4 regions of the Facivitalis istanbulensis genome follow, and region 1 is predicted to be linked to each of the others. Evidence: riboswitches for the same ligand, from Rfam matches in the RefSeq annotation. Region 1 holds a riboswitch; each other region holds the start of a gene.
The links. A riboswitch is a leader RNA that binds a small molecule or an ion and turns the genes downstream of it on or off. The one in region 1 is predicted to bind cobalamin.

Region 1 (7,657 bases):
CGCGGGTGGTGGGGCGCGATACCGGGCGACTGGATCAGGCGGGCGTGTCGCGCGCCGCGATCGAGACGCTGGCGGAGAGTTTTTGCGACGGCATCTTCGCGCCGCTTTTCTGGCTGCTGCTGCTCGGGCTGCCGGGCGTGTGGGTGTATAAGGCGATCAACACCGCCGACAGCCTGATCGGGCATAAGGAGCCTCGCTGGCGCGCGTTCGGCTGGGCGGCGGCGCGGATCGATGACGTGGCGAACTGGGTGCCCGCGCGGATCGCGGGGGTGCTGGTGTGCGTGGCGGGGGCGGGCGGCTGGCGGGTGATGCGGCGCGATGCGCGCACCCATGCCTCGCCCAATGCGGGCTGGCCCGAGGCGGCGATGGCGGGCGCGCTGGGCATCGCGCTGGCCGGGCCTGTCGCCTATGACGGCGTGACCCAGATCAAGCCGTGGATCGGGCGCGAGGGCCGCGCCGCCATGCCGACCGACATCGTGACGGCGTTGCAGCTCTATGCCCGCGCCTGCCTGTTGCTGTGGGTGATCGCGGGGAGTGTCGCATGGCTGGTGTGATGATCCAGGGGACCGGCTCCGATGTCGGCAAGTCGGTGCTGGTGGCGGGGCTGTGCCGGGTCTTCGCCAATCGAGGCCTGCGCGTCCGCCCTTTCAAGCCGCAGAATATGAGCAACAACGCCGCCGTCACCCCCGATGGCGGCGAGATCGGCCGGGCGCAGGCGACCCAGGCGATGGCCGCGCGGGTCGCACCGCATGTCGACATGAACCCGGTGCTGCTGAAGCCGCAGGGCGACCGCACGTCGCAACTGATCGTGCGCGGGCAGGTGCGCGGGATGCTGGCTGCCGCGAACTGGCGCGAGGGGCGGATCGACCTGCTGCCCGAGGTGGTCGACTGCTATCGCCGTCTGGAGGCGGAGAGCGATCTGGTGATCGTCGAGGGGGCCGGCTCGCCCGCCGAGGTCAATCTGCGCGCCGGCGACATCGCCAATATGGGGTTCGCACGCGCGGCGGGGGTGCCGGTGCTGCTGGCGGGGGACATCGATCGCGGCGGGGTGATCGCCTCGCTGGTGGGCACGAAAGCGGTGATCGACCCGGCGGATGCGGCGATGATCCGGGGCTTTCTGGTCAACAAGTTTCGCGGCGATCCCGCGCTGTTCGCCGACGGCATGGCGACGATCGCCGAACATACCGGCTGGCGCGCGCTGGGGCTGATCCCGTGGTTGGCCGAGGCGCGGCGGCTGCCCAGCGAGGATGCGGTGGTGCTGGAACGCGCCCGTACCGGGGCCGGCGGGCGGGTGGTCATCGCCTGTCCGATCACGCCGCGCATCGCCAATTTCGACGATCTCGACCCGCTGCGGCTGGAGCCGGCGGTCGATCTGGTCATGGTCCGCCCCGGAGAGACCATTCCCGATGCGGCGATGATCGTGCTGGCGGGGTCGAAGGCGACCATCGCCGACCTTGCCTTCCTCCGCGCGCAGGGCTGGCATATCGACATCGCGGCGCACCATCGGCGCGGACGGCCGGTGCTGGGGCTATGCGGCGGATACCAGATGCTCGGGCTGGGCGTGGCCGACCCGGACGGGATCGAGGGTCCGGCGGGACGGGTCGAGGGGCTGGGGCTGCTCGATGTCGAAACCGTGCTGACCGGCGAGAAGACGGTGCGGCCGGTGACGGGCGCGGCGCTGGGCGCGGGCTTTTCGGGCTATGAGATTCACCTCGGCCGCACCACCGGCTCCGATACCGCGCGGCCGGTGGGGCATTTCGCCGATGGCCGGGCCGAGGGTGCGATGAGCGCCGACGGGCTGGTCGCGGGCAGCTATATCCACGGCCTGCTGGGCGAGGCGGGGCAGCGGGCGGCGTGGCTTGCGCGGATCGGCGTGGCGGGCGCAGGGCCGGATCACCGTGCCGATGTGGATGCCGCGCTCGACGCCATCGCTGCCACGCTGGAGGCGCATGTCGATTGCGATGCGCTTCTCAGGATCGCTCAGGACGCGGTGTAGAGCACGGCCGCAAGGAGGAGCGCTGTTTCGGTCAGCTCAATCCCCGCACCATGGACATCGCCGGACACGCCGCCCAGCTTGCGGCGGAACCACAGGCCAAGGCCGAAGATCACGAGCGGGGTGACGGCCAGGGGCGGCGCGAACAGGTCCAGCGCCAGCACGCCGACCATCCACCCGATCACGTCCCCCGGCCGCACCGCGCCCGCCACCGCAGCACCCAGCCCGTTCGGCTTCAGCGGCGGCAGGAACCGTGCCCAGACCAATGGCCCGATCCGCGCCGCCGCCGGGATCAAGGCGATCATCGCCCAGTGATCGGGCGGCACGCGGTGGAGCAGGACCAGCTTGGCGAGCAACTGTATCACCAGCACGACGACGCCGAAGCTGCCGATATGCGGGTCCGCCATCACCGACAGCAACCGCGCCCGGTCGCCATGCGCTGCGCCCAGCCCGTCCGACAGGTCCGCCAGACCGTCGAGGTGTAACGCCCCCGTCGCCCACACCCATACCGCCAGCGCCGCCAGCGCCCCGACCCACGGATCGACCCACGCGCCCAGCCAACCGGCCCCCGCCACGATCGCGCCGATCACCAGCCCCGCGACCGGATAGAGCCGGATCGCGCGCGCGAAATCGGCTTGGTCCGCCGCCACGCGCGGCATCGGCAGGCGGGTCAGGAATCCCAGCGCGACGATCAGCGGCTTCATGCCGTGACCAGCCCCGTCACCTGCGCGGTGCGCGGCGCGCCCTCCCAAATCTCCAGCGTCAACAGGCTGGAATAGGGCAGCGCGAAGCCCCAGACGGTGTGCGCATCGAAGCCGCACAGAGCCGCGAGCGCCGCGCGCATCGCCCCGCCATGGGTGACGACCAGCGTCGGTTCGGGCGGCAGCTCGGCGATCGCAGCCCCGACTCGCGCGACCAGATCGGACCAGCGTTCGCCCTCCGGCGGCGGGTTGGCGTCGGGATCGTCCCAGAAGCGCGCGCGGGCGGCGGGATCGATGCTGTCGGGGGGCAGCCCGTCCCACGCACCGAAATCCAGTTCGCGCCAGCGGGGATCGACCGTCGCCGGTCCGATCGCCTCGGCACAGGCGCGGGCGCGCGATAGGTCCGAGCTGATCCGCCGCGCGACCGCCAAACCTTCAGCGCGCGCGACGCAGGCGGCGATCCCTTGCGCCGTCGCCGGGCTGTCGGTCCGCCCCAGCATCACCCCGGTCAGTTCCGGCTCGCCATGCCGGAGCAGATGGAGCCGAAAGCGCGTCACCCCTTGGCCACCCCCGCCTCGGCAAAGGTCGCCATGCCGTCATGTGCGGCCAGCGCGGCGCGGATCACCTGCACCGCCACCGCCGCGCCGCTGCCCTCGCCCAGCCGCATGTCGAGCGACAGGATCGGCCGCAACCCCAGCCGGTCGAGCAGCCGGACATGCCCCGGCTCGGCCGAGCAATGCCCGCTCAGGCAATGCGCGGTGATCGCCGGATGGACCATGGCGAGCGGCGCGATCGCGGCGGTGCCGATAAAGCCGTCGAGCACGACCGGCACGCGCTTCCCCCGCGCGGCCAGCACCGCGCCCGCCATCGCCGCGATCTCCCGCCCGCCCAGACGGCGGAGAATCTCGAACGCGCCGGTCAAATGCGGGCGATGCAGCGCCAACCCGTCCGCCACCGCCGCCGCCTTGCGCGACAGGCCGTGGGCGTCGACGCCGGTGCCGGGGCCGACCCAGTCGGCAGGCTCCCCGCCGAAACTGGCGGCGGCGAGCGCGGCGGCGGGGGTGGTGTTGCCGATCCCCATTTCGCCCAGCACGAGCAGGTCGGCATCGCCCACCGCTTCGGCTCCGGCGGACAGCGCGGCCAGGCATTCCGCCTCGCTCATCGCGGGTGCGGTGGTGAAGTCGGCGGTCGGCCGGTCGAGGTCGAGCGGCACGATGCTCAGGTCCAGCCCGGCGGCGGCGGCCAGCGCATTGATCGCGGCCCCTCCGGCGGCGAAATTGGCGACCATCTGCACCGTCACGTCCGCCGGAAAGGCGCTGACCCCGCGACCGACGACGCCGTGATTGCCTGCGAAGATCACCGCGCGGCCGCGTTCGATCCGGGGACGCGCGCGGCCCTGCCACCCGGCGAGGAAGATCGCGATCTCCTCCAACCGGCCCAGCGAGCCGGGGGGCTTGGTCAACTGGCCCTGTCGTGTGGTCGCGGCGTCGCGCGCGGCGGCATCGGGTTCGGGCAGCGCGGCGAGCGCTGCCTCGAACGCGGTAACTGTAGGGAAGGCGCTCATTCGACGACGAATCCTTCGGGCGGGGTGCGGGTGAGGAAATGGCCCTTCACCCCCTGCGGCCATTGCTTGTACGGCACCTGTCCCCAGTCGCTGTCGGCATAGGCGCGGGCATAGTCCAGGATGGCGCGCGCGGCGTCGTCATCGGGGGCGAACTTGCCCATCACATAGCCGACCTTGCCCGGACAGCGCAGATGGACGGCGCAAAAGGACTGGCAGGCGAAGAGGCAGGGCATCTCCTCCACCGCGACACCGGCATAGGCGGGGTCGGACGCCTGCACCCGGCGCAAGGCTTCGACCAGCAGCGCGCCGCCGCGCCGTCCTTCGTCATTCTCGCGCGCATCGTCGGACAGGCGGCAGGTGTTGCAGGCGACCACGGCGGGGCCGGGGGCGGCGGGTTTCAGCATGGGTTCGGCTCGGTCACTTGGGGCACATCTCCACAAAGGCGTTGTCGTCGCGCGAGGGGGAAAGCCCCGTCCGTCCGGTACACCCTGACCGGTCGAAAGACGACCGCGACGGGCAGGTCTCCTGGCTCGCGGGTCGGGGCCGGTCCGCCGCCTTCTCGGGGACATCCCCAATGGCGTGATGGCGAACGGCTCGCCGCTTACAGTTGCAGGGGCAGCCGGGGCATCGCACCCCATTCCCTTTTGATTCCCCCAAGGGGGAACCTGTCGCGGGGGGAGCGATAGGCGTGTGGGCGGGGAGTGGCAATATCTTCCCCGATAGCGGCCCGGCGTCGGACCCTATCTCCATCAGCACCACCCCGGCGAAGGCCGGGGCCCAGATGCCATGTCGCACGTGGCGCGCCTCATAAGACGCCGAGACTGGACCCCGGCCTTCGCCGGGGTGGTGCGTTCGCTTCGGGGTATGGAACCTACTCCTCCCCGCGCAACGCCTTCAGGAAGAAGGCATATTGCCGCCGCATCGCATAGGCGACCGGCCCGGTGGTGCGTCCGGCGGTATGCTCGCCGCCGGGAATGACCAGCAGGTCGAAATCCTTGTCCGCCTTGATGAGCGCATCGACCACCTGCGTCGTGCTGGCGGGATCGACGTTGGAGTCCTGCTCGCCGACGACCAGCATCAGCTTGCCCCGCAACTGCCCCGCATGGACCACGCCAGAGGCGTCGAGATAGCTCTGGTCGACCGGATAGCCGAGCCATTGTTCGTTCCAGTCGATCTTGTCCATCCGGTTGTCGAAACACCCGGCATAGGCGACCCCGGCCTTGTAGAAATCGGGGTGGAAGAGCAGCGCATTGAGTGTGCTCTGCCCGCCCGCCGAGCCGCCATAGATGCCGACGCGGCTGATATCAGCGGCGGGGTCCTTCGCCGCCAGCGCCTTCATCCAGGCGATCCGGTCGGGAAAGCCGCTATCGGCCAGGTTCTTCCACGCGACGTCGTGAAAGGCTTTCGAGCGGTTGGCGGTGCCCATGCCGTCGATCATCACGACGATGAAGCCCAGATCGGCGAGCTGCTGCATCCCCATGACGCGGTCGCCGCCGGAAAAGCCGCCGAACGGCCAGAACGCCTTGGGGACGAAGCTGTCGTGCGGCCCGGCATAGATGTTCTCGATCACCGGATAGCGCTTCGCGGGATCGTAATCGCGCGGGCGAACGACGATGCCGTAGATGTCGGTCTTCCCGTCGCGGCCCTTGGTGGTGAAGCGCTCGGGCGGGCGGAACCCGGCGGCGGTCAGCGCGGCGATGTTGCCCTTTTCCAGCGTCTGGAGAAGGCGTCCGTCGCGCGCGTCGTGAAGCTCCATCGTCTCCGGGCTGTCGGTGCGCGAATAGACGTCGACATAGCGGGTCATGTCGGGCGAGAAGCGGACCTCGTGCGTCGCATTCTCCTTCGTCAGCCGGGTCAGGTTGCGGCCGTCGAAATCGACCCGGAACCAGTGTTTGTAATAGGGGTCTTCGCCGGGGACGAAGCCGCTGGCCGAGAACCAGATTTGTCGCTTGTCGTCATCCACTTTCGCAATGTCGCGGACGACCCATGGCCCCTTGGTGATCTGGCGGACTACCCGGCCGGTCGCGCCGTCGATCAGGTAGAGATGCCGCCAGCCGTCCCGCTCCGATGTCCAGAGGATTTCGCGGCCCAGCCCCTTCACGTCATGCGACCAGATACGGTCGCGAAAGACGAAGGTCTTCGGGCTTTCGGTCACGACGGCGTGCGCCGTGCCGGTGTCGGCATCGACCGCGATGATCCGCGCCGCGCCGAAACCGCGCTTCAGATAATCGAAGGCGAAGCTCTTGCCGTCCGCCCGCCACTCTGGGGTGGACAGGGTATAGGCATGGGCGAACAGGTCGGGGTCGATCTCGGTCCGTCGGCCGTCGGACACGCGGAACAGGACGGGTGCTTCCTGATCGACCGTGTCGCCGGGCTTGGGATAGAGTTGCTGGACGACCTCGGGCTGGATCTTGCCCGGCGGCGCGGCGAGGACACGCGTCACCATCCGGGCATAGCCGGGCCGCACCCGCTGGAGCGCGATGTACCGGCCATCGGGACTCCAGGCGATGGTTTCGGGGTCGTAGAAATTGGCGGGGCTGCCGTCCTGACTGCGCCATAGCTCCTTGCCACCCCCGGCCCTGCGCACGACCAGATTGTCGTCGAGGACCAGCGCCTCCAGCCTGCCGTCGGGCGAGCGGCGGGGGTGGTTGTCGGCCGCCACGCGCAGGTCGCGCACCACGCCGAAGCCGCGCGGGCGGGCGGGGTTTTCGGGCGGCACGATGCGGCAGACCGGCCGGGCGAGGGTGCAGCTATAGGTGACGCCGTCGTCATAGCCGATGGTGAAGCTGATTGCCTGACGGTCGGGCGCATAGGCGAAATGGTCGAACGGTAGGCGCAGCGGCGCGACCGGCTGCCCCATCACTTTGGAGAGGGCGGGGGCGAGCGTCGCGGCGTCGAAGGCCGGGGCCTTGGCGCGGGTGGCGGCGTCCACGTCGATAAAGGCGAAGCCGCCCGCCACCGTCTTGCGATAATGGAAATGCCGCCCGTCCGCATCCCATTCGGCGGAGGAGGCGATGTCGCGGGTCAGCCATTGCCATTGGTCACGCAGGGCCAGCGACCGGGCGATGCGGTCGGGCACGGTCTGCGCCGCGATCGGCGTGGCGGTCAGCAGCAGCGAGAGGGCGAACAGGCGCTTCATTGCGCGGCTCCGATCGTAAAGCGGTAGGTCAGCGGCCGGAGCGCGATGCGATAGGGCATGTGCGCCCGGCCATCGAGGTTCCATCCGGTATCGCCGCCGACCCCGGCCTGCGCCGCGTCGATCAGCAGCGTGCCGTCGCCATGCGGGGTGATGTCCGAACTATGCGCCTGTGCGGGCGGCTTCAGCGCGAGGTCGCCATAGGGGAAGGGCAGCGCGTTGACCGACAGCGGCTGCGCCCCCGTCACGCGTAATCCGGTGCC
Region 2 (7,657 bases), on a different contig from region 1:
ATCATAGTTGGACACCTTGTCCCGGATCGCGATCGACGGATAGCCGTTCCAGCTTACCAGCGGCTGGACCACCCATTGGCCCGTGCCGTTTTCGGGCGGCTCGTCGCCGCCATTCGTCTTCGCGAAGCGCAGGAGGTGCGAAAAACCCCAGGTCTCGTAATGATAGACGATCTTGACATGTTCGCCCGTCGAATCGCTGACGAAACGGAGCTGGCCGTCGCTGGTGGCGCGGGTATCCCATTTGCCATGATCGCCACGCGTCACGCCGACCACCCGGCTCGACGTCCCCGCATCGGTCGTCCAGACGATGATGCTCTCCCAGTCGTAGGCGTGCGAGAAATCAGACTGCCAGAAATAGCTGTAAACGCGCGCGCAATAGCCGTTGTTACAGCGGCTGCGGGCATAGACGTTGCTCTGCCGGAGATAATCGGCTTTGCGGCACGCGGCGGGCGGACGGGTCGCATAGGTCGAGGCACGCGCGCTGATATTGCCCGATGCATCCACCGCGGAGACGTTGAAGCAGACATCGGTGTCGAAATCGAGCGCGGGCTGGAACCGCTTGTCGAGCGTGGTCGCGGCTTCACGCAGCGGCGTCACCGGCGCGGGCCATCCCTGTGCCGCGATCGCCATCGGCTGCACCGCCATCAGGGCGGCGACCATGCCGCCCGACGCGCGCAGAATGGCGCATCGACGCAATTTTGACCTTCTTTGGTTCGCTGGAACGATGATGTGCATAGGAACTCCCATGATGGAATTTTACGCGCTACGCCTTACGGGGCCTTGGTCCGCGCCCGCCCAGGCGCGCACGCGGACCGGCCGGACTGGACGGTTCAGAAACTGGCGGTGATGCCCAGGCTGAAGATGCGGCCGCTGGTCGTGTAGACCTCGGTCCGATAGGCATCGATGCTGGCGAACTGGCGGATCGGCTCGTTCGTGACGTTGATGCCCTCGGCGATCAGCCGCACGCCGGGCCGGATATTGATATGGGCCTGGAAATCGACATTGTTCGTCGCCCGGATGCCGCCCCCCGAATTGGCGAGCGCATTGCCCGCACCCGTCAGATACTGGCTGCGATAGGCGTCCGACACGCGCACGCCCCACACCGGATTCTCGTAATAGAGAGTCGCGTTGAACGCCCATTTCGACAGGTTGTCGAGCGGCAGCACGCGCGAACTCTTGACCCCGGCGGTGGTGTAGAAGGCGGTGCGGTGCCCGTCGAACCAGGTGCCGTTGGCGACGAAGCCCAGATTCTTCAGCGTTCCGGGAAGGAAGGTGAAGTCATGCTGGATGGCGGCTTCGATCCCCTTGATCTTGGCGCCCGGGCCATTGATCGGCTGCGACACGTCATAGGGCGTGCTGGCGTCCTGTCCCTGAACCAGCAAGGACAGCGGCAGACCGGTTTCGCCATAAGGGATCTGCTTCGACGATGAGGTGATGAAGCTGTCCATGTTCTTGTAGAAGACACCGATCGAGGCGAAGCCGTGCCGGTCCATATACCATTCCGCGGACCCTTCGATCGACGTCGCCTTATAGGGCCGCAGGAACGGGTTCCCCAGGCTCAGCGACCCGCCGTTCGGACGCGTCGTGATCGAGCCCGCCGCCGCCAGGTCGCCAAGCCCCGGACGGTTGACGTTGCGGCTGGCGCTGACGCGCAGCACCACCTCTTTCGTCACGTCCAGGGCGACGTTGACGGCGGGCAGCCAGCCCTTGCTGTTGGTTCCGATCGACACCGGCTGAAAGCCCGAGGCGGTTGCCAGATTACCCGACGAGACCAGATCCGTGGAATAATAGCGGACGCCCGCATTGGCGCGCAGCCGCATGTCGCCCAGATTCGTGTCGAGATCGAGCTGGGCAAAGCCCGCCCAGGTCTTTTCATCGACCCGGTAATCGCTGCCCGCCTGCAGGTTGGCGGCGGTCAGGTTACGGGTGTCGCCGATCAACGCATATGTGCGGTCGACGTCGCCGACGATATACTGGGTCAGCGTGTCGACCCCGACCGTCTGTTTCAGGGCGTTCGGAATCGCGGTCAGCGTCGGCTTGTTGTGGAACACCTTGTTCGCCCAGGTGTAGCCGCTGTTGGAGAAATGCTTGTAGGCGCCGCCGACCTTGAGCGTCAGCGCGCTGTCCAGGGCGTAGGCGACGTCCAGCTTGCCGTTGGTATAGCGGCTGACGATCCGGTTCTCCTGCACGTCGAGACGCTGGAGCGCCCAATTGTCGGGATCGGTCAGATCCTTGCCATAGGTGTTGCGCGGGTCGGCCGGCCGCGTGTCATAGCTGAAGGCCATGTTCCGGGCCTCCAGGAAGACCTTGTCGAACACCGGCTGGCCAAAGTCCGATTCCTCATACCCGCCCAGCGCATGGATCGTCAGCCGGTCGGACGGCGTCCACTCGCCATTCGCCACCGCCTGATAGAAGTCGGCATGATTCTCGACGATGTGGTGCTCGGACCGCTCGTCGATGCCGGTGTAGCTCGCCGCGCGCAGGGTGTTGGTACCATCGATGACAGCGCTCTGGATGATCTGCCCGCCATTGATCGTCGTTCCGGTCAGCGGATTGGCACCCGCGCTGGCGATCGCGTAATCGTCGCGATGGTCCCAGAGCCGGCCATAGAGCAGATCGACGTCGAGCTTGAAGCGTTCGCCCGGATGATATTGCAGCGCGGTGGTAACCCCGAGCCGCCGACGGTCGGTGTACCAGCTCGACGGCGATTGCGCGGTAGGCTGCCAGACCCCGGCCAGCAGCTTGCCGCGCGTGGCATCGTCGATATCGGGCCCGATATTGGCGGCCGCATATTTGGTCAGCCCCCAGCCCCAGTTGCGATAGCCATATTCATTGTTGTGAATCTGGCTGTACGCCAGCGAGATGAGCGCCCCGAAATCACCCTGCCGCATCGAGGCCAGGCCGACCAGGCGGGGCGTGACGCCGTTGGTATTGCCGTTGGTCTGCCCCTTGGCCGAGATGACGAATTTCGGCCCCTGATAGTCGAACGGCTTGGCCGTGGTGAGTTGGACGGTGCCCGCGATGCCGCCCTCATCCTGTTCGGCGGCATAGGATTTCTGCACGGCGACGCGGTTGAACAACTCGGATGCGAACAGGCTATAGTCGAACGCACGCGACCGGCTGACCCCGCCACGATTGTCCATGCCCGAGGCGGTGTTGCCCAGCACCTCCATGCCGTTGAGCTGGGTCCGCGTGAAATCCGCGCCCAGGCCGCGCAACGCGATCTGGCGGCCCTCGCCCGAATCGCGCGTGATCGTGATGCCGGGGACACGCTGGAGCGATTCGGCGAGGTTCAGGTCGGGAAAGGCCGCGATGTCGGAGGCGAGGATGTCGTCCTCCGCGCCGACCGCGCGCCGCTTGAGATCCTGTGCCGCCGTCAGGCTGCTGCGATAGCCGGTGACGACGATGTCGCCGTCATGGCCCAGCGGATCGCGCTCACCCGCGCCGATGGCCAGCGCGAATACGGGTGCGGCGGCGACACGGGCGGCGGGCGGGCGCGGCCCCGCGCCATCGGCCCGCAGGATGAGAACGCCATCGGTCATGACCGGCCGCAGGCGGGTGCCGCGCAGCAGGACGGCGAGCGCGGCGCGCGGCGTATACCGGCCGGTCACGCCCTGTGTCTGCCGCTGCCCGATCAGCGCGGGCGAGGCGACGACCTGGATGCCCGTGACGTTCGAATAGGTCGACAGCGCCGAGGCGAGGCTACCCGCCGGTATCGCGAAAGCAAAAGTGCCCGCCGCAGGGCCCGCGGGCTGCCCCTGTGCCACGGCCGGCGCGACGCAGGTCGCCGCCGCCAGGATGTATACAGATGCTCCACCAAACCGCTTCATCGTGATCGTCCCCCAATCCGGCGCATCGGCGCGCCACCAAGCGGAAGACGGATCAGCGGGCACGATCCGGACAATGTTTTTTAGCGACCAGCGCCGTTCAGCGCATGGGCTTCAGCGTTATCCCGTCCGGCTCCTCGACCACCCTGAATCCGAGTTCCGCGCCGATGGCGCGCAGCAGTTGCTGGGGGCGATCGGTACGGAAGCGCCCGAAGACCTGCATCGACGCGAGCGGCTCGCCGGGCATGACGACGCGGGTATCGCCCTCGCGGCGCAGCACCTCGACCAGATCGTCGAGCCGCATCCCGGCGGTATCGATCCATCCCTCCCGCCAGTCGGGCAGCGACGGATCGAACCGCACCGGCCGCTCCGGGACACCGTTGCGCATATTGCTGCGATACCCCGCCGGGACCACGACGCCGCGCGGCGATCCGGCGGGGTCGAAGCCCACCGCGCCGCGATAGACCGCCAGCGAAACCTGCCGCCGGGTCATGCCGAGGTCGAAGGCGGTACCGAGCACCCGCGCGTCCGCCCCGCCCGCATGGACGACGAACGGGCGGGAGGGATCGTGCCGCACGTCGAAAAAAGCCTGGCCGGCGAGGAGCCGGGCGCTGCGTCCGCCGGCGGAATAGACGATGCGGACCCGCGTCGCCCCGTCCAGCCTGACCGAGGAGCCATCCGCCAGCGTCACCGCGGCTTTCTCGCCCGCGCGGGTCGCCAGGGTGCGCGCCCATGACCCGGGCGCTACGGGCGTCGGCGACGGTCCTTCGCGGGTCATAAGCAACAGCGCGGCGACGGCCAGTATCGTCCCGCCGCCCGCCGCGACACCGCGTCGGCGCCGCCGCAGCGCGCGCACCTGCTCGTCGGACAGGCGGACGCAGCGCGCCGCCGCCTCATGCAGCGCGTTGGAGAAAACGGACTCGTCGACCGGCATCGGCTCGCGCCCCGCCGCGTCGTTCCGGGGAGTCATGCGCCACCGTCCATGGTGAAGCCACGCTTCGCCATGGCCGTGCGCAGATCGTTCAGCGCGCGGACGACATGCTTTTCGACCGCCGCCACGCTCATGTCGAGACTGTGCGCGATATCGGCCGTGCTGACGCCGTCGACCCGCTTTCGCAGGAAGATCTCGCGCCGCAATGGCGGCATCCGGTCCAGCGCCTGGGCCAGGATCGCCACCGCCCGGCGAAATGCCAGGACATGGTCGGCCGTCGGCTGCGGACAGACCATGTCGTCATTAAGTTCCGCCGGTGCCCTCCGGCTGGCGGTGCGGTGATGGTCGAGCAGCAGATTGCGCGCGATCGCGAAACACAATGCCTTCAGATTGTCGATCCGCGCCGCCGGATAGCCCAGCAGGCGCAGCAGCGTTTCCTGCGCGATATCCTCGCCATCGGCGTGCTGATCGACCCGTCCGTGGATGAAGCTGCGCAGCGCACGCATCAACGCGGCATCGGGACAGGCCACCGACGATGCCAGATCGGACACCGGGAAATGGGCGGTGGAGCCGGGATATTTTGCGCTGCTCACCTACCCCTCCCCGACCAGTCGTGTCGGCGGCCGCTCTACGGGCGCATCGTGAAGGCCGGATGACAATCGCTGCGGGCGCATATCCTCCGCCGGAACCGCCACGCACGCACGGTGATGGCCGCGCCTCTCACACAACAAATAAGGATATAAAGATATCTTTATATCCTTATTGACAGCAAGGCCGGGATGGTGTTGAACCAGCCTTGTCGAGGTTCCCCATCCCAGGCATGGCGATGGGGCTAAGACGGGAAGCCGGTGGTGTCCTTCGGGGCAGAATCCGGCGCTGCCCCCGCAACTGTAAGCGGCGAGCGGCGGTTCCATTTCGTGTCACGGGGCTTTGCAAGAGGCCCGGGAAGGCCGGAGCCACCGCGTTGACCCGTGAGCCAGGAGACCTGCCTCCGACGCCATAACGTTCCTCGGACGGGGGTTCCTCCGGTGGATCGCGCTTGACGCAAGGACCGGGGCGAACGCCCTCCGGGCCTGTCCACGCCTTGCGCGCTCTTCCTTGCCCCCTGCCCTCAAAAGCAGGTGAGTCATGACGAATAGCGGGTTCACATTCACGATACACAGCATCCCGTTCGACGAGGATTATCGTCCCGCCGACAGCACGCGCATCACGACCAATTTCGCCAATCTGGCCCGTGGAGAATGCCGCCAGGACAATCTTCGGGCGACGTTGGCGATGATCGACCACCGCTTCAACACACTGATCCCTTGGGACAATCCCGCCGGGGATCGCTATACGGTCGAACTCCGGATCATCTCCGCCGCGATCAGGGTCGGCGCCGACGAACGGGGCGAATCCTTTCCGCTGATCGAAATCCTGCACACGGGCATCATCGACCGGAGCAACGGCGAACGCATCGACGGGATCGTCGGCAACAACTTCTCATCCTATGTCCGGGATTATGATTTCAGCATCCTGCTGCCGAACCATCTCGCGCTGGGCGGCGATGGCGGGACGCCGGACCGCTTCGGCGACCTGCACGGCAATCTGTTCAAGCATTTCCTGCAATCCAGCGCCTATCAGGATCATTTCAGAAAGCCCCCGGTCATCTGCCTGAGCGTATCGAGCAAAGAGACCTATCACCGGACGGCGAACATCCATCCCATTCTTGGCGTCGAGTACAGGAACGACAGATTCTCGCGCACCGACCAGTATTTCGAGAAGATGGGAATGACGGTGCGGTATTTCATGCCGCCGTACAGCGTTGCGCCCCTGGCCTTCTACCATATCGGCGACCTGCTCAACGACTATAGCAATATCGAGCTGGCCAGCACGATCAGCACGATGGAAACCTTCCAGAAGATCTACCGGCCCGAAATATACAATGCCAATTCGGTCGCCAGCGCGCATTACCGGCCCAGCCTGAACTATCAGGACCATTCCCTGACCCGCATCGTCTATGATCGCGAGGAGCGCAGCAGGCTGGCCGTCGCGCAGGGGAAATTTGCCGAGGCGCATTTCATCAGGCCGCATGGCGCGATGCTCGAACGCTGGTCCGCGACCTGCGGCCTCTGATCTGCACGAACGACACAAGGTATTGCATCATGACGATATTGTTGCCGACGACGACCACGGGCAGCCTGCCAAAGCCGTCCTGGCTCGCCCAACCCGAAACGCTCTGGTCGCCCTGGAAACTGGACGGCGAAGAACTGGTCGCGGGCAAGCAGGACGCGCTGCGCCTGGCGGTGGACGATCAACGGCAGGCCAGCATCACGATCATCGGCGACGGCGAACAGACACGCCAGCATTTCGTCACCACGTTCATCGAGCATCTGAGCGGCGTCGATTTCGCGAAGCGCGAGACAGTACGCATCCGCAACCGCTATGATGCCAGCGTCCCGACGGTCGTCGGTGCCGTCGCGCGTCCGCGCCCGGTCTTTGTCGAGGATGCCCGCTTCCTGCGCGCGCAGACCGATCAGCCGATCAAATGGACCCTGCCCGGCCCGATGACGATGATCGATACGCTCTACGACGCCCATTACCGGAGCCGCGAGAAGCTGGCCTGGGAATTCGCCAGGATCCTGAATGAGGAAGCCCGGGAATTGGAAGCCGTCGGCGTCGACATCATCCAGTTCGACGAGCCCGCATTCAACGTCTTCTTCGACGAGGCCAACGACTGGGGAATCGCGACGCTGGAAAAAGCGGCCGAAGGGCTCCGGGCCGAAACCGCCGTGCACATCTGCTATGGCTATGGCATCAAGGCCAACACCGACTGGAAGAAGACGCTCGGCGCCGAATGGCGGCACTATGAGCAGACCTTCCCCAGGCTGCGAAAGTCCAGCATCGATATCATCTCGCT
Region 3 (7,657 bases), on a different contig from region 1:
CCGCCGCGCCGCGACAGCAACAGCGCGACGCCGATCGTGACCAGCGCCCCGGCCAGCCCGAACAAGGGCGTCGCCAGCGTGAAGCTGGCGGCAAAACCGTAATAGAGCGCGACCACCGCGCCCAGCGATGCCCCCGACGAAACACCCAGCAGGCCCGGCTCGGCGAGCGGATTGCGCAACAGCCCTTGCAGCACCGCGCCGGACAGGCCGAGAATGCCGCCGACCAGCAAGGCGAGGACGAGGCGGGGCAGGCGCACCTCGACGATCACCAGCGTCGCCAGATCGGGACCGGGATCGCGCAATGCGGCCAGCGTCCGCCCCGGCGACAACCAGATCGTGCCGGCCAGCAGCGAGGCACAGGACAGGAGAAGCAGCAGCAGGATCAGGCCCGGCACCAGCCATCGGTTCACCCTGTCGTCTCCTTGATGGGGGGCGTCGTCCCCGCCCGGCGGGCGGCGGCGCGCAATTGGCCGCGAAGCCGGATCGCCGCGTCGGCGATCATCGGCGTGCCGCAGATATAATAGGCCTGCGCGATCGGCAGGATGCGATGGCCCCAGAGGCGCCGGACCACGCGGTGGCGCAGCACATCGTCCCCCAGTCCCAGCCCGTCCGCCGCGACCGATCCCTGGACCAGCAAGGGGGGATCGGCCTTCAGCAGGAGCTCGACATCGGGCTTGCGGTAGCTGAGCGTCGTCGGTTCGCGCACCAGATTGCGCGCGCCCGCCGCCTGAAGAATGATGTCATACAGCGTGCCCTGTCCGGCCGCGAAGCCGGTGCGGTCCCAGGCGACGACCTTGATCGGGGGCCCCGGGGCGCGGGCCAGCGCCGCCAGCTGCGCGTCCATCCTGGCGATCAGCGCCTCGCCACGCGCGCGCTCGTCCACCGCCGCGGCGACCTGTCGGGTGATGCGGCGGATGTCGTCGATGCTGTTCGCATGGTCGACCTCGATCATCGGATAGCGCAGGCGCGTCAACATGCCGCGCAGGGCGGGCGTCGTGAAGGTCCCGGCGATCACCAGGTCCGGCTTCTGCGCCAGCACCTCTTCGGCCAGCCCGCGATTCACCCGGACCCGCTTCGCCGCGGCGGCCATGACCGAGCTGCCCGGATCGCGCGACAACCAGCTGACCGAGGCGATCCGCTCGGGCGGCAGTAGCGCCAGGACGAGCTGGTCGGTGCACTGGTTCATGCTCATCACCGCCAGCGGATGCCGCCGGGGCGCGGGGATGGCCGATCCGCCGCCGCTACAGCCGCCCGCCAGGACGGGCAACGTCAGCGCGAGCAGGATCGACCGGAGCCGCATCAGAAGCGGACCCGCATCCCGCCATAGGCGGCCCGGCCGGGGGTCGCGAAGCTGAACACTTCCTCATAGCGTTCGTCGAACAGGTTCTCGACGCGGCCGAACACCGAGACCCGGTTCGTCAGCTTGTAGTCGGCGTTGAGGTTGACCAGGACGAATTCCTGCATCGACACGCGGACCGGCACATAGCTCGGATCGGTATAGGCGACGTCCGTGTTGCGTCCGTTGTACCGCATGGTCAGGGTGCCGCTGAACCGCTGGTCGGCGCTGAACACGGTGGTGTTCAGGCTGGCGACGTGCTTGGGGCGACGGACCTCCTCCATCCCGTTTTCGCGGGCATGGAGATAGGTATAGGCAAGGTCGAACTTGATCTGCGGGATCGGTCGCGCCGACACGAACGCCTCGACGCCATGCTGTCGCGATTTCGTCGTGCGGTTCGACGGCGTCGCGATAAAGGCCGGGGCGGGATAGGCCGTGTAGATCTCGTCTTCGAGCTGGCTGTCGAAATAGGTCGCGCCGATCGTCGCCTTGCCGCCGGCGAAGTCCTGATCGACGCCGGCCTCCCATCCTTTCGACTTTTCGGGCCGCAGGTTCGGATTGCCGATATAGCGGCCGTCGGCATAGCCATAGAGTTCGAAATAGCCCGGATTCTTGACGCCGGTTCCATAGGCGCCCCGCACGCGCAGGCCGAAGGGCAGGCGGTATCCGGCCTGGGCGCGCCAGGTCGTCGCATCGGCGAAGCGGTTATTCTCGTCGCGGCGGATGCTCGCGCCCGCCGAGAAGGCATTGTCGACGGTCAGTTCATACTGGCCGACAAAGCCCCAATTGTCGGTCGAGCGGCGGCCCTGGAAGGCGAAGGAGGATGGCGTCGTGTTCTGGAATTCTTCCCGCTCGAAATCGACCGCGCCGGTCACCCGGTTGACGATGCGATCGGTGCCGAAGCGGTAGCTGGTCTCGAACGTGCCCTTGTAGCGGCGTCCCTTGTCGCCATAGTCGAAGCCCCGGGCCTTGTAGCCGCGCCGCGTCGTGTCGGCGAACTGCCCCGTCAGGGCGTTGGTCCAGCGGCCGTCCGCCAGCGCCAGCTCGGCGCGGGCCAGACCGTAAAACGCCTCGTTGACGAAGCGCACGCCGGGGCTGTCGACGGTATAGCCGAACCGCGGACTGGCGGGATCATTCTCGCTGTTGTTCGTGTCGGCGGCGGTGTTGCTGTAGCGGCCGACGCCGGTGAGCTTGAAAATGGCGGACGGCGTCCATGTGACCTTGCCGCTGGCCCCGACGCTGGTCGACCCGATATCGCGGGTGCCACCCCGCGCCGTCGGTGTGCCATCGGTCCGATAAAGCGAGCCGGACAGGGCGTAATCGAGCGTGTCGGTGAAGCCCGCCGCCCGCGCGCCTCCGGAGAAGGTGCCGAACGAACCGCCCTCGGCCCGTGCCGAAAGGCCCGGCGCCTCGCGGCCGGTCAGCGTGATATACTGGATGACGCCGCCGATCGCGTCCGATCCGTAGAGCGAGGATTGCTGCCCGCGCAGCACCTCGACCTTCGCCGCCTCGTCGGCGATCAACGTGCCGAAGTCAAATTCGCCATAATAAGGGTCCGACGCCTTGATGCCGTCGATCAGGACCAGGACATGGTTGCCCTCGCTGCCCCGAATGCGGATCTGGGTCTGGCCGCCGATCGCGCCGGTCCGGCTGACCGCGACGCCGGGCACGTCGCGCAGCACGTCGGACACGATGCGCGTCTGTCGTTCCCGCAGATCCTCGTTCGTGATGAGCGTGACCGAGGCGGGCAGGGTCTTCACCTCGGTCCCGTCTCCCGAGCGCGACGCGGTCACGACGATGTCGTTCCCGGCGGCATCCCGGGTGGGCAGCGTCGGATTGCTCTGCGCCATCACGGGCATGGCGACCGTCCCCGATAGCGTCAATGTCAGCAGCGATATGAATGTCCTGGTCATGCCTGTTCCCCCCGCGTCGAGTCGCAAAGACGTGGCGGGGCCGTCCGCACACGCGAACGCCGGCGCGCGAGGACGGGCGAACGCGGTGCCCGCCATCCCACGGCCGTCTGCGGCCCCGGGCCGCGCCGCTTTCGTCGCTCGAACGGAAGGTTCCGTGCCGTGGCCATTCCCTGGACCCAGGCATTGAGCGACCCACGCCGGCAGGTCTCCTGGCTCGCGGGTCGTCGCCCGATGCGCGCCTTCCCAGGTTGCCCCAGTGGCTGCCCGGCGCTTTCGGCCGGTGCATGCGCATCGTGCTCGCCGCTCACAGTTGCAGGGACAGCTGCGGATTGGGGCGGCCTCGCACCGCCCGCACCGCATTCCCGTTTTCATCCCCTTTCGGGGAACCGGCGCGATCTGTCGTCCCGATTTGGCCGGAACGACGGATCGCCTGTATCCGAATTCGACCGGTTGGCCAATATGAACCCGATGGGACCGGCGCAATTGCCCCGCCCAGGGCCCCAAGGGAACATGGCCATAGGGGCTATTGACTATCACTCGCAACATTCATAGGCGATGTCCCACGCAACCTGGGGGAAATCATGTCGAGTATCTTCGTGGCGGTCGCTGCCTTCGTCGCAGCGGCCCCGGCGGACGCGTCGTCCGTCGAACATGCGGCTGCCACCGCCGCTGAGGTGAATACGGATCAGCGGCACCGGGAGCCCGAGATCATCGTCGTCGGGCAGCGCGACCCGGCGGCCCCGCCACCGCCCTATGCTGGCGGACAGGTCGCCTCCGGCGCGCGCAACGGCCTGCTCGGCAATACCGACATCACCAAATCCCCGTTCAGCATCGCCAGCTATACCGAACAGTTCATGCTCGACCGGCAGGCGGATACCGCGTCGGAGGCACTGGCCCTCGACCCGTCGGTCCGCGCGACGCAGGGCAGCGGCGCGCCGTTCGACACCTTCTACATTCGCGGCTTCCCGATCAACGAAGGCACCAGCGGTGAAATCGCGTTCGACGGTACGTTCGGCGTCGCCCCCAGCTTTCGCATCTTCACCGACTATGCCGAACGGGTCGAGGTGCTGAAGGGGCCATCGGCGGCGATCACCGGCATGTCGCCCAATGGCGGGATCGGCGGCACGGTGAACATCGTTCCCAAAAGCGCCGAGGGTCGGCTGCGCCGGTTCACGGTCGATTATGGTTCGGCCCTGCGTTTCGGCGCACAGGCCGATGTCGCCCAGCGTTTCGGTGCCGGAGAGGCCTGGGGCGTGCGCGCGATCGCGTCGGTCCGCGACGGCAACACGCCCTTCGACCATCAGGACGAACATAGCAGCGTGGGCGCGCTGGCGCTGGACTATCGCGGCAGCCGGCTGCGGGCCTCGCTCCACGTCGTGGCGCAGACCGACCGGTTCGTCGCCCCCTTGCGTCCCTATTTCGCGTTGGCCGGGGTGGCCATTCCCGATGCGCCCGATGGCCGCCGTAATCCGACGCAGCGCTGGGAATATTCGCATATCGACGATTATGGCGTGCTGGCCCGCGTCGACTACAAGATCAACGATGCGATCACCCTGTTCGCCGCCGCCGGTGGACGGCGCAGCACCGTCGATCGCTTCTTCGCCTCCGCGCGCGTGATCGCCAGCAGCGACGGGCGGACACAGACCGCGCCGCAGCTTTACGAGATGGACATCGACGCCCGCGTGGCCGAAGCGGGGCTGAGGGCCAAGTTCGACACCGGGCCGATCGCGCACCAGTTCGTCGTGCAGGCCAATGTGTATGACGAGGATACGACGCGATATCTCTCGGCCGTTGCCGGGGCCTATGGCGGCAATCTCTATCGGCCCGCCCCGGCGCTGTATCAGGCACCGGTACGGCGCGGCGACCGCCCGCGCCTGTCCGACAGCACGCTGAAGGGCGTGACCGTCGCCGATGTCCTGTCCGCATGGGATGAAACCATCCTGCTGACCATCGGCGCGCGGCGGCAGAATATCCGCGCCAACAACTATGTCGCCAATGTCGGCACGCTGTCCGCCGCCTATGACCGGAGCGCGACGACGCCGTTCGTCGGGCTGGTGGTGCGTCCGGTGCGCGGAATCTCGCTCTACGGCAATCATGTCGAAGGACTGAGCCGTGGCGATGTCGCGCCGGCGCTGGCGAGCAATGCGGGCGAAATCCTCGCCCCCTATGTCGCCCGGCAGATCGAGGCGGGCATGAAGTTCGATTTCGGCAGGATCGGGGGATCGATCGGCGCGTTCCGCATCACCCGCCAGATCGGCGAACTGGCGGGCGGCCTCTATGGCCAGACCGGCGAACAGCGCGTGCGCGGGCTGGAATTGTCGACCTATGGCCGCATCACGCCCCGTTTCGGCGTGGTCGGCGGGCTGACGCTGCTCGATGCCGAACTGACCCGGACGGCGGTTCTGGCCAATCGTGGCCATCGCCCGATCGGCGTGCCGGAGGTCCAGTTCAATCTCGGCGCCGACTGGGACGTGCCGCTGCTTGCCGGGCTGAACGTCAACGCCGCGGCGGTCCACACCGCGTCGCAGTTCGTCGACGCCGCCAACCGGCAGACGCTGCCCGCATGGACCCGTTTCGACCTGGGAGTGCGTCAGGCGGTCGCGCTGGGCCGCCAGCGCATGACCCTGCGCGCGGCGGTGACGAATGTCACCGATCGGCACTACTGGACCGGCGTCGCCTCGTTCGGCACCTTCTTCCAGGGGGCACCGCGCACCATTTCCCTGTCCGCCGCGTTCGACCTGTAAGGCTCGGCGGGCTTTGTTCGCGTGGTGGCGCCCCATTCAGGCGGCACCACGCCATAGCTGTTTCCGCCGGACATCCACGCCCAGGGCCTGGTCATGCGCGCGGCCTCCGGGTCGGCGCGGGCTCAACCGCCGAGCGCGAGGCGTAGCTGGATGCGGGCCAGCGCGCCGGCGATGGTCTGGCGCAGATACGCCCGGTCGGCCGCGATCTCCGCCGCTTGCGCCTCGATCAGCGGCGCGGCCGCGATGTCCCCGCGGCGATAGCGCGCCTCGAGCGCGGCCACGGTCTGCGCGCATGCGCTCCGGTCTTCCGCTGCCAGGTCACGCCGCCGGTCGAGCGCGTGGACCATCCCCAGCGCATCGTCCACCTCGCGCCACGCCTCCAGCACGGTCTTGCGATAGGTCAGCGCGGCGGCCCGCTCCTGGACATGCCGCAGCGCAAGCTGGCGACGCAGCCGCCCGCCGGTGAAGATCGGGAGGGACAGGGCTGGCCCGACGCTGGTGCTGCGCGCGTCCCAGCCGAAATCGGCGAGATGCAGCACATCGATGCTGAACAGCCCGGACAGGTTGAGGCTTGGATAGAAATCGGCCTGCGCCGCGCCGATCGCGGCGGTGGCGGCGTGCAGCGCGGCTTCGGCCTCAAGGATATCGGGACGTCGCCGCGCAAGGTCGCTGGGCAGGCCGGGGCCGGGCGCGGCGAGATGCGGGGCGGCAAACGGGGTATCGTCGGCCACTGGCGGGCTGTCGGGGCGGCCGCCGGTCAGGACCGCCAGCGCCCGGGCGGTGCGGGCGATCTCATCGTCCAGCGCGATCAACGCGTCCCGGCGCGCGCGCTGCTGCCCCTCGACCGTGCGGACGGCGATGCCGGTCGCCAGCCCCCGGTCCTTCAGGGCGCGGGCGATGGCCAGGTTCCGCTTACCCAGCGCGGCGTCACGCCGGGCGAGCGCCCGTTCCGCGACGAGCCCGCGCCATTGCCAATAGGCCTGCGCCACGGCGGCCTCGACCGACAGCCGCGCGCCGCGCGCCGCCGCCTCGGCCTGCGCGATCCCGGCGGTGGCGGCCTCGACCTCGCGGCGGTGCCTGCCCCACAGGTCGATGTCCCACCCGGCGCTGATCCCGGCCTGGTAGAGGTCGAAATCATAGCCGACGGGGGACGCGCCCGCCGCCTGATCCGGCTGGACGCCCAGAAGCGGGGCGAGCGCACTCGCCAGCCCGGCGGTGCCGATCCGGTTGCGACTATAGCCAAGTTGCCCGCCGACCTGCGGCAGCGCCTCGCCCTGGCTGGCGGCGCGGGCGATGCTTGCGGCGTCCAGCCGCTGGCCCGCGAGGCGCAGGTCGAGATTGCCCGCCGCCGCCGCGTCCTCCAGCCGGTCCAGCACCGGATCGCCGAAATCCCGCCACCAGGGCGTGGTCCCGACCGCCGGGGACGCGGTCTCATACCCCTGCCACCGTGCGGGCAGATCGGCGACCGGCGGGTGGAAATCGGGCCCGACGGTGCATCCGGCGAGCGACAGGGCCAACAGCAGCGCGCGCCGCGCCGCGCGGGTTCCCGGGCGATCAGTCATGGGCGGTCTCCCCGGCATTGTCCCTGCCGCCGAACAGCAGCAGATAGAGGGCGGGCAGCGCGATCAGCGTCAGGATCGTCGCGCCGATCAGGCCGCCGATCA
Region 4 (7,657 bases), on a different contig from region 1:
TATGTCGATTGCACCTGTTTCCCTGTTTGCGATGATGGCGGCGCTCGTGTCGCCATCATCGCAAACGGATCATCCGAAACCTGCTCCGGCGGCCAAGGCTGCCGCGCAGGATTCTCCCGCAGCGGCGATGGGGCGGCCCGGCGGGATGACCAATCGCGACTGGTGGCCCAGCCGCCTTGACCTGACCGCGCTCCGCCAGCATGAGGACACGCGCGCCAATCCTTATGGCGCGGACTATGATTATGTGAAGGAATTCAACAGTCTGGACCTCGCCGCGGTCAAGGCTGACATTCGCCGCGTGCTGCACACGTCGCAGCCCTGGTGGCCGGCCGATTATGGCAATTACGGACCCTTCTTCATCCGCATGGCCTGGCACAGCGCGGGGACCTATCGCGCGGGCGACGGCCGGGGCGGTTCGGACGGTGGCGAGCAGCGGTTCGATCCGCTGAATAGCTGGCCCGACAATGTCAGCCTGGACAAGGCGCGGCGACTCGTGTGGCCGATCAAGCAGAAATATGGCCGCAAGCTGAGCTGGGGCGACCTGATGGTCCTCAGCGGCAATGTCGCGCTGGAGGATATGGGCTTCAAGACGGTCGGCTTCGCCGGCGGTCGTGTCGACGCATGGCAGCCGGATGTCGTCTTCTGGGGCCCTGAGCTCAAGATGATGGGCAGCGAGCGCACCAATCCGGACGGGACGCTCAAGGGGCCGCTGGCCGCTACCACCATGGGCCTCATCTATGTCAACCCGGAAGGACCGGGCGGCAATCACGATCCGATCGGCGCTGCCGCCGATATCCGTCGCGCCTTTGGCAACATGGCGATGGACGACGAGGAGACGCTGGCGCTGATCGCGGGCGGGCATACTTTCGGCAAGGCGCATGGCGCGCATCCCGCGGACAAGTGTCTGGGGGCCGCGCCGACGGTCGGCGCGATCGAGCAGCAGGGCCTGGGCTGGGCCAACAAGTGCGGCAAGGGCAATGCCGAGGACACGATCACCTCGGGCCTGGAAGGCGCCTGGTCGGCGGAGCCGACCAAGTTCACCACCCAGTATATCGACAATCTGCTCAATTATGACTGGGTGAAGGTCAAGAGCCCGGCGGGCGCGACCCAGTGGGTTCCGCCGGGCGGTGCCGCCGCGAATCTGGTGCCCGACGCGCATGTGCCGGGCCTGCGTCACGCGCCGATCATGTTCACCACCGACATCGCGCTGAAGGACGATCCCGGCTTCCACAAGATCCTGGTCAGCTGGCAGAAGAATCCCGAGCTGTTCAGCAAGGCCTTCGCCCGCGCCTGGTTCAAGCTGACCCATCGCGATCTCGGCCCGCGCGCCCGCTATCTGGGCAATGAGGTGCCGAGCGAGACCTATAAGTGGCAGGATCCGCTGCCCGCCGCGAGCTTCGCGCCGATCGGCGAGGAGGATCAGGCCCGGTTGAAGACGATGGTCCTGGGCTCGGGCCTGTCGGGTCCGGCGCTGATCCGTGCCGCCTGGGCGTCGGCCTCGACCTTCCGCAGCACCGATATGCGCGGTGGGGCGAATGGCGCGCGGGTGCGGCTCGATCCGCAGCAGGGCTGGGCGGTCAACGATCCGGCCGAGCTGAAGATGGTGCTCGCCAAGCTGGACGCGGTCCGCCAGGACTTCGCGAAGAGCGGGCGGCAGGTGTCGATGGCCGACCTGATCGTGCTGGGCGGCAATGCGGCGGTCGAGCAGGCGGCGCAGCGCGGCGGCATGGCCGTGCACATCCCGTTCCGGCCCGGTCGCGTCGACGCGGTGCAGGCGCAGACGGATGTCGCGTCCTTCGCGCGTCTGGAGCCGGTCGCCGATGGCTTCCGTAACTATTACGGACCCAAGGCGGAGGTCAGCGGCCCCGTGGCGTTGGTCGACAAGGCCGATTCGCTCGACCTGACCGTGCCCGAGATGACCGTGCTGGTCGGCGGGATGCGCGTGCTCGGCGCGAACAGCGGCGGGTCGAAGAATGGCGTGCTGACCACCCGGCCGGGAACGCTCAGCAACGATTTCTTCGTCAATCTGCTGACGATGGATACGGTGTGGAGCAAGGCGGCGACGCCGGGCCTGTATGAGGGCAAGGATCGCGCGACGGGGGCGGCCCGCTGGACCGCGACGCCGGTCGACCTGATCTTCGGTTCCAATTCCGAACTGCGCGCGGTGGCGGAGGTCTATGCCTCCGACGACGCCAAGCAGAAGTTCGTGACCGATTTCGTCGCCGCCTGGACGAAGGTGATGAACGCGGATCGCTTCTGATCCCGGACGGCCCGGCGGGTCCATCCCGCCGGGCCGTGACGGGGATGTCAGCGTCGCCGTGACGTCGTTCGCGACCGGGTCGCCTCCGTTCGGGGCGGCTCGGTCGATTCCACCAGTTCGACGACCTCGAACGCATAGCCCGCCCAACCGCGCTGGCGCACCGCCTCGGCCATGGCGGCATCCTTGCTACCCGCGTCCTTGCGCGACTTGGCATGGCCCCAGAACACCTCGGTGCGTCCATCGCCCAGGTCGGCGACGATCCGCCAATAATGGGTGAAGGGCGCGGCGGTCGGGCCGATCGTCTTCACATAGCCGTCCGCCATGGTCGCGGTCAGGTAGCGGGTCTTGCGTGCCATGCCCGCTGATAGCGCGAAACCGCGCGGTGCGGCATCGCCTTGACGGCCCCGCGCAAATCTTTCAGTCAGTTCGCGGCCGGAATATTCCGGCCATGATCGCGCCGGTTCTCCCCATAAAGGAGATGAAATGGGAACGCGGTGAGGGGAGGCGACTTCCCGAATCCGGGGCTGTCCCTGCAACTGTAAGCGGTGAGCGGATGAACGGGGGACGGTGAATGCCGTCCCGGCCACTGGCGCAAGCTGGGAAGGCGTTCAGCCCGTGTCGACCCGTGAGCCAGGAGACCTGCCGGCGTCAGGTCGCTCATGCCCGGCCCAGGGGGTGGTCGAGGCTAGGTCTTTTCCGACGAGCGACGCCCAAGGTGGCGGAGGCGCATGGGGGGCCATGGCGAGTGCGGAAAATCGCGTCGATCGTGCGCATGGCACCCGGCTGTCCGGCGACGGACGGAAGGCACTCGGCTTGTTCGCGACAAGACGCTATAGGCATTAAAATGATATATCATAACATTATCAGCGCGGTTCCGTTGAGGCTGTGCGGAGGACTTGCGCTGGCGCTGGGCGCCGGCGTGCCGGGGACGGCAGCGGTGGCGGTCCAGCCGCACGATGATCGCGCGGGCGAGACGCAGCGCGCGGAGAGCGGTCAGGGCGACGGCACGATCCTGGTGATCGGCGCGCGTGAGAAGCAGGCGATGGACCAGCCCAATGCGACCGCCAGCCGCCTGGGGCTGACCCCGCTGGAAACGCCCGCCAGCATCGCGTCGCTCGACGGAGCGATGATCCGCGCGCGTGGCGACCAGTCGATCGTCGAGGCGACGACCCGCGCCCCGGGCCTGTCGAGCGTCGCCAATCCGGGCAATGGCGGCACCGCGCTGGCGGCGCGCGGCTTTTCCGGCCAGGGGTCGGTGCTGCAACTGATCGACGGGGTGCGACTGTTCCCGGCGGCGGGAACGATCACCTTCCCGACCGATCCGTGGATGATCGAGCGGATCGACGTGCTGAGCGGTCCGGCGTCGGTGCTGTACGGCCAGGGCGCGCTGGGCGGCGCGGTCAATGTCGTGATGCGCAAGCCCGACACGGAGCGTATCGAAGGGCAGGCCGAGATCGGCTATGGCGCGCAGGACAGTTTCCGCGCGGCGGCGGGCATCGGCGGTCCGGCGAGCGAAAGCCTGGCCTATCGGTTCGACGCCAGTTACCGGCGGTCGGACGGCTATGTCGACCGGGGCGGTTCGCGCAGCTTCGCCCTGTCGGGCACGCTGCGCTGGACCCCGGACCCCACATTGGTGGTGACGCTGCGAGGCGATCATGGCAACCAGCGGCCGACCGGCTCTTTCGGTACACCCTTGATCGACGGCCGGCTGGACCTGCGGGTGCGCGACCGGAACTATAATGTCGAGGATGCGCGGATGCGCTTCGTCGACGATCGCGCCTCGCTCCAGATCGACTGGACGCCGAGCAGCGCGATCAGCGTGTCCAACCTGGCCTATTACCTGACCAGCGATCGCTTCTGGCGCAATCTGGAAAGCTATTGCTGGGTCGCGCGGACCGGACAGTGCGCGGACGGGTCGGCGGGGACGCCCGGCACGGTCCGGCGGAGCAGCAATTACGGCATTCGCCACGACCAGCAGCAATGGGGCGATCAGGCGAGCGTGACGTGGCGCAGCGGTCTGGCACCGGGGATCACCAATGCGCTGGTCCTGGGCATCGACGCCAATCTGGTGCGCTTCACGCATGAGAATGATTTCGGATCGGATGCGCAGGTCGACGCGGTCGATCCCTTCGCCTTCGCGCCCGGCCGTTTCCTGGATACGCAGGGAATCGCGCCGCGTTATCGCACCCGCACCACCGCGCTGGCCGTGTTTGCCGAGGACCGGGTGGCGCTGGGCCGGCACTGGTCGGTGGTCGGCGGTTTCCGCTATGAGGAGGATGAGGTGCGGCGCTGGGCGATCAGCTATCCCGGCGGCACGCGGACCGATCGGTTCGCCTTTGAAAAGACGTTCCGCAACGCGACCTGGCGTGTCGGCACCGTCTATCAGCCGAGCGCGACCCTGTCCTTCTACGGCCAATATGCCACGGGCGTCGATCCGCTCGCGACGCTGACCACCGTGGCGACGGGCCAGGTCTCGTTCGGCAATGCGCGCGGCCATCAGGTCGAGGCGGGGGCCAAATGGCTGTTCCTGAACGGCCATGGCAGCGCGACGCTGGCCGCGTATCGCATCGTCAAGACCGGCCTGCTGGCGCAGCGCACCCTGTCCAGCCCGATCGAGCAGGTCGGCCAGCGATCGGCGCAGGGGATCGAGGCGGCGGTGGCGCTCGACCTGCCGCAGGGTTTCGGCATCGACGCCAACGGCACGGTGCTGGATGCGCGGTTCGATGATTTCCGATCGGGCGGTACGGACTTTACCGGTCGGACTCCACCCAACGTGCCCGAGACGCTGGGCAATCTCTGGCTGCGCTGGGATGCGACGCCGGCGGTGCAGGCGCGTGCCGGGCTGCGCTATGTCGGCCCGCGCTTCTCGGACAATGGCGATGCCTTTCGCATTCCCGGTTATGCGACGGTGGATGCCAGCCTGTCCTATGCGTTGAGCCCGCGTCTGGCCCTCGACCTGCGCCTCTATAATGTGTTCGACAAGGCCTATGCCGTGACCGCCTATGGCGACCAGCAATGGTTGCTGGGACGGCCGCGTTCGCTCGACGTGGCGTTGCGTGCGGGGTTCTGACCGGCGCCGGGGCCGCGCCGTCCTGCGCTACGTCTTCCTGACTCATCGCTGGGCGGGCATCCTGGCGTGCCTGCTCTTCGCCATGTGGTTCGCCTCCGGGCTGGTGATGCTCTACGTTCCTTATCCCGCGCTGCCCGCGGCCCAGATCTGGGCGGGGGCAGCACCGATCGACTGGGCGCGGGTACGCTATCGACCCGAGGGCACGGCACGGCGGATCACGCTGGCGATGCGCGGGGCCGCGCCGGTGTGGTGGGTCGAGGACCGGGATGGCGCGACCCGTATCCTGTCCGCCGAGACGGGCCTTGCGCCCGCGCCGGTCGATTCGGCGCATGCACGGGGCGTCGCCGCCCGCTTCGGTGGCGCGCCCGTCCGCGCGGTCGAGCGGATCGCGGACGACCAATGGACGGTCGCGGGTGGCTTCGACCGGCATCGCCCGCTGTGGAAGGCGAGCCTGGCCGATGCCGCCGCGACCGACCTCTATATCTCCAGCCTGACCGGGCAGCCGGTGCAGCGCACGACGCGCGGGCAGCGTTTCTGGAACTGGCTGGGATCGGTGCCGCACTGGCTCTATCCCACCATCCTGCGCCGCGATCAGTCCGCATGGCGGCAGGTCGTGATCTGGGTCTCCGGCCCATGTATCGCGGTGGCGTTGACCGGACTGTGGATCGGCATCCTGCGTATGCGCCCCGGGCGGCGGCGGTATCGCGGCGGGCGCATGACGCCCTATCATGGCTGGATGCTGTGGCATCATGTCAGCGGGCTGCTGGGCGGGGTGATGCTGACGACCTGGATCGTCAGCGGCTGGCTGTCGGTCGATCCGGGACGGTTCTTTGCCGGAACCAAGGCACCGGCCGCGGCGACTCAGACCTATGCCGGGGCGGTCGCGGTGCCGGGCGGGCTGGACCGGCTGGCGGCGCTCGCCCCGCACGCGCGCAGTGTCGAATGGACCGGCGATGCGGGGCGGCAGCGGGTCGCGATCGACCGGGTTTCCACTCACCCGCGCTGGCTGGACGCGCAGGCGCTGCGTCCGGCCCGGTCCGATCCGGGGATGATCGCGCGGGCGGCCGCCGTGCTGGTGCCCGGCGGCGATGTGGTTGGGGTCGAGCGCCTCGCCGTGCCGGATTTCTACTGGTCCGGGGCTCTGCCGGTCCTGCGGCTGCGCTTCGACGATGCGGCGCGGACCTGGCTTTATGTCGATCCGATGAGCGGCGCGCTGGTCGAGCGGCAGGATCGCGTGCGGCGCGCCTATCGCTGGGTCTATACGCTGCTCCACACCTGGAACTGGCCATGGCTTGTCCAGCGTCGCCCGGCCTGGGACGCCTGGATGTGGGTCTGGTCGCTGGCCGGGCTGGTCATGTCGGCCAGCGGGGTGGTGATCGGTTGGCGGCGGTTGCGTCGTTCCGCGCGCACCGGCGGGTGAAAACATCGCCGCCGGGGTTGGCGCGCATGGGGTCCACCGCTTAGATGGGCCCCATGTGGCAACTCTACCAATTCCCGCTCTGTCCCTTTTCGCGCAAGGTTCGTCTGCTGCTGGGTGAAAAGGGCGTCGGGTACGAATTGGTGCGCGAGTCGCCCTGGCACCGGCGCGACGAGTTTCTCGACATGAACCCGGCGGGCCAGACGCCGGTGATGGTCGATGAGGAACGCGGCGTCCTGCTGGTCGATTCGATGGCGATCTGCGAGTTTTTCGAGGAGACGGTCGAGAAATCGGCGATGATCAACGGCACCGCCGTCGGCCGCGCCGAGATCCGGCGGCTGGTGACGTGGTTCGACACGCATTTCTATCAGGACGTGACCGGCCCGCTGCTGCACGAACGGATGGTCAAGCGCGTCGCGCGCACCGGCAGCCCGGATGCCAAGGGTCTGCGCGAGGCGATGAAGGCGGCGGTCGGGCATCTCGATTATACCGATTATCTGCTCGATCATCGCAACTGGCTGGGCGGGGCGACGATGAGTCTGGCCGATCTGGCGGCGGCGGCGCAGATTTCGGTCGCCGATTATCTGGGCGGCATCGACTGGAAGGGACATGAGCAGACCGCGCGCTGGTATCGCGGGCTGAAGAGCCGTCCTTCCTTTCGCCCGCTGCTGTCAGAGCGAATGGAGATGGTCACGCCGCCCTCGCATTACGACAATGTCGACTTCTGACACTCCTGCGCCGGGGCCGATCGGGATCGACGATTTCCTGGCGGTCGATATCCGCGTCGGCACGATCATCGCCGCCGCGCCGTTCCCGGAAGCACGCAAGCCCGCGATCAGGCTGACCATCGATTTCGGCGATGCGATCGGGATCAAGCGCTCGTCGGCGCAGATCACCCGGCATTACACGC

Region 2: another riboswitch for cobalamin. It lies ahead of RN629_RS11725 (DUF1852 domain-containing protein); the one in region 1 lies ahead of RN629_RS13735 (DUF1636 domain-containing protein).
Region 3: another riboswitch for cobalamin. It lies ahead of RN629_RS14215 (TonB-dependent receptor plug domain-containing protein); the one in region 1 lies ahead of RN629_RS13735 (DUF1636 domain-containing protein).
Region 4: another riboswitch for cobalamin. It lies ahead of RN629_RS13235 (TonB-dependent receptor); the one in region 1 lies ahead of RN629_RS13735 (DUF1636 domain-containing protein).

Annotation. Positions count from the first base shown of each region.
Region 1 is NZ_JAVSCQ010000025.1:29,424-37,080, reverse strand. It holds gene cbiB (adenosylcobinamide-phosphate synthase CbiB) at 1-554, shown strand, start outside; gene RN629_RS13755 (cobyric acid synthase) at 542-1,996, shown strand; gene cobS (adenosylcobinamide-GDP ribazoletransferase) at 1,981-2,697, opposite strand; gene RN629_RS13745 (histidine phosphatase family protein) at 2,694-3,251, opposite strand; gene cobT (nicotinate-nucleotide--dimethylbenzimidazole phosphoribosyltransferase) at 3,248-4,258, opposite strand; gene RN629_RS13735 (DUF1636 domain-containing protein) at 4,255-4,662, opposite strand; cobalamin riboswitch at 4,757-4,942, opposite strand; gene RN629_RS13730 (S9 family peptidase) at 5,130-7,397, opposite strand; gene RN629_RS13725 (glycoside hydrolase family 2 TIM barrel-domain containing protein) at 7,394-7,657, opposite strand, start outside.
Region 2 is NZ_JAVSCQ010000018.1:59,111-66,767, reverse strand. It holds gene RN629_RS11745 (NPP1 family protein) at 1-696, opposite strand, end outside; gene RN629_RS11740 (TonB-dependent receptor) at 831-3,830, opposite strand; gene RN629_RS11735 (FecR family protein) at 3,928-4,797, opposite strand; gene RN629_RS11730 (RNA polymerase sigma factor) at 4,794-5,351, opposite strand; cobalamin riboswitch at 5,544-5,765, shown strand; gene RN629_RS11725 (DUF1852 domain-containing protein) at 5,887-6,873, shown strand; gene RN629_RS11720 (methionine synthase) at 6,903-7,657, shown strand, end outside.
Region 3 is NZ_JAVSCQ010000027.1:22,199-29,855, forward strand. It holds gene RN629_RS14205 (FecCD family ABC transporter permease) at 1-410, opposite strand, end outside; gene RN629_RS14210 (ABC transporter substrate-binding protein) at 407-1,300, opposite strand; gene RN629_RS14215 (TonB-dependent receptor plug domain-containing protein) at 1,300-3,249, opposite strand; cobalamin riboswitch at 3,432-3,654, opposite strand; gene RN629_RS14220 (TonB-dependent receptor) at 3,831-5,993, shown strand; gene RN629_RS14225 (efflux transporter outer membrane subunit) at 6,116-7,555, opposite strand; gene RN629_RS14230 (efflux RND transporter permease subunit) at 7,548-7,657, opposite strand, start outside.
Region 4 is NZ_JAVSCQ010000023.1:51,112-58,768, reverse strand. It holds gene katG (catalase/peroxidase HPI) at 2-2,260, shown strand; gene RN629_RS13240 (hypothetical protein) at 2,308-2,616, opposite strand; cobalamin riboswitch at 2,702-2,921, shown strand; gene RN629_RS13235 (TonB-dependent receptor) at 3,105-5,330, shown strand; gene RN629_RS13230 (hypothetical protein) at 5,317-6,750, shown strand; gene RN629_RS13225 (glutathione S-transferase family protein) at 6,804-7,475, shown strand; gene RN629_RS13220 (tRNA-binding protein) at 7,462-7,657, shown strand, end outside.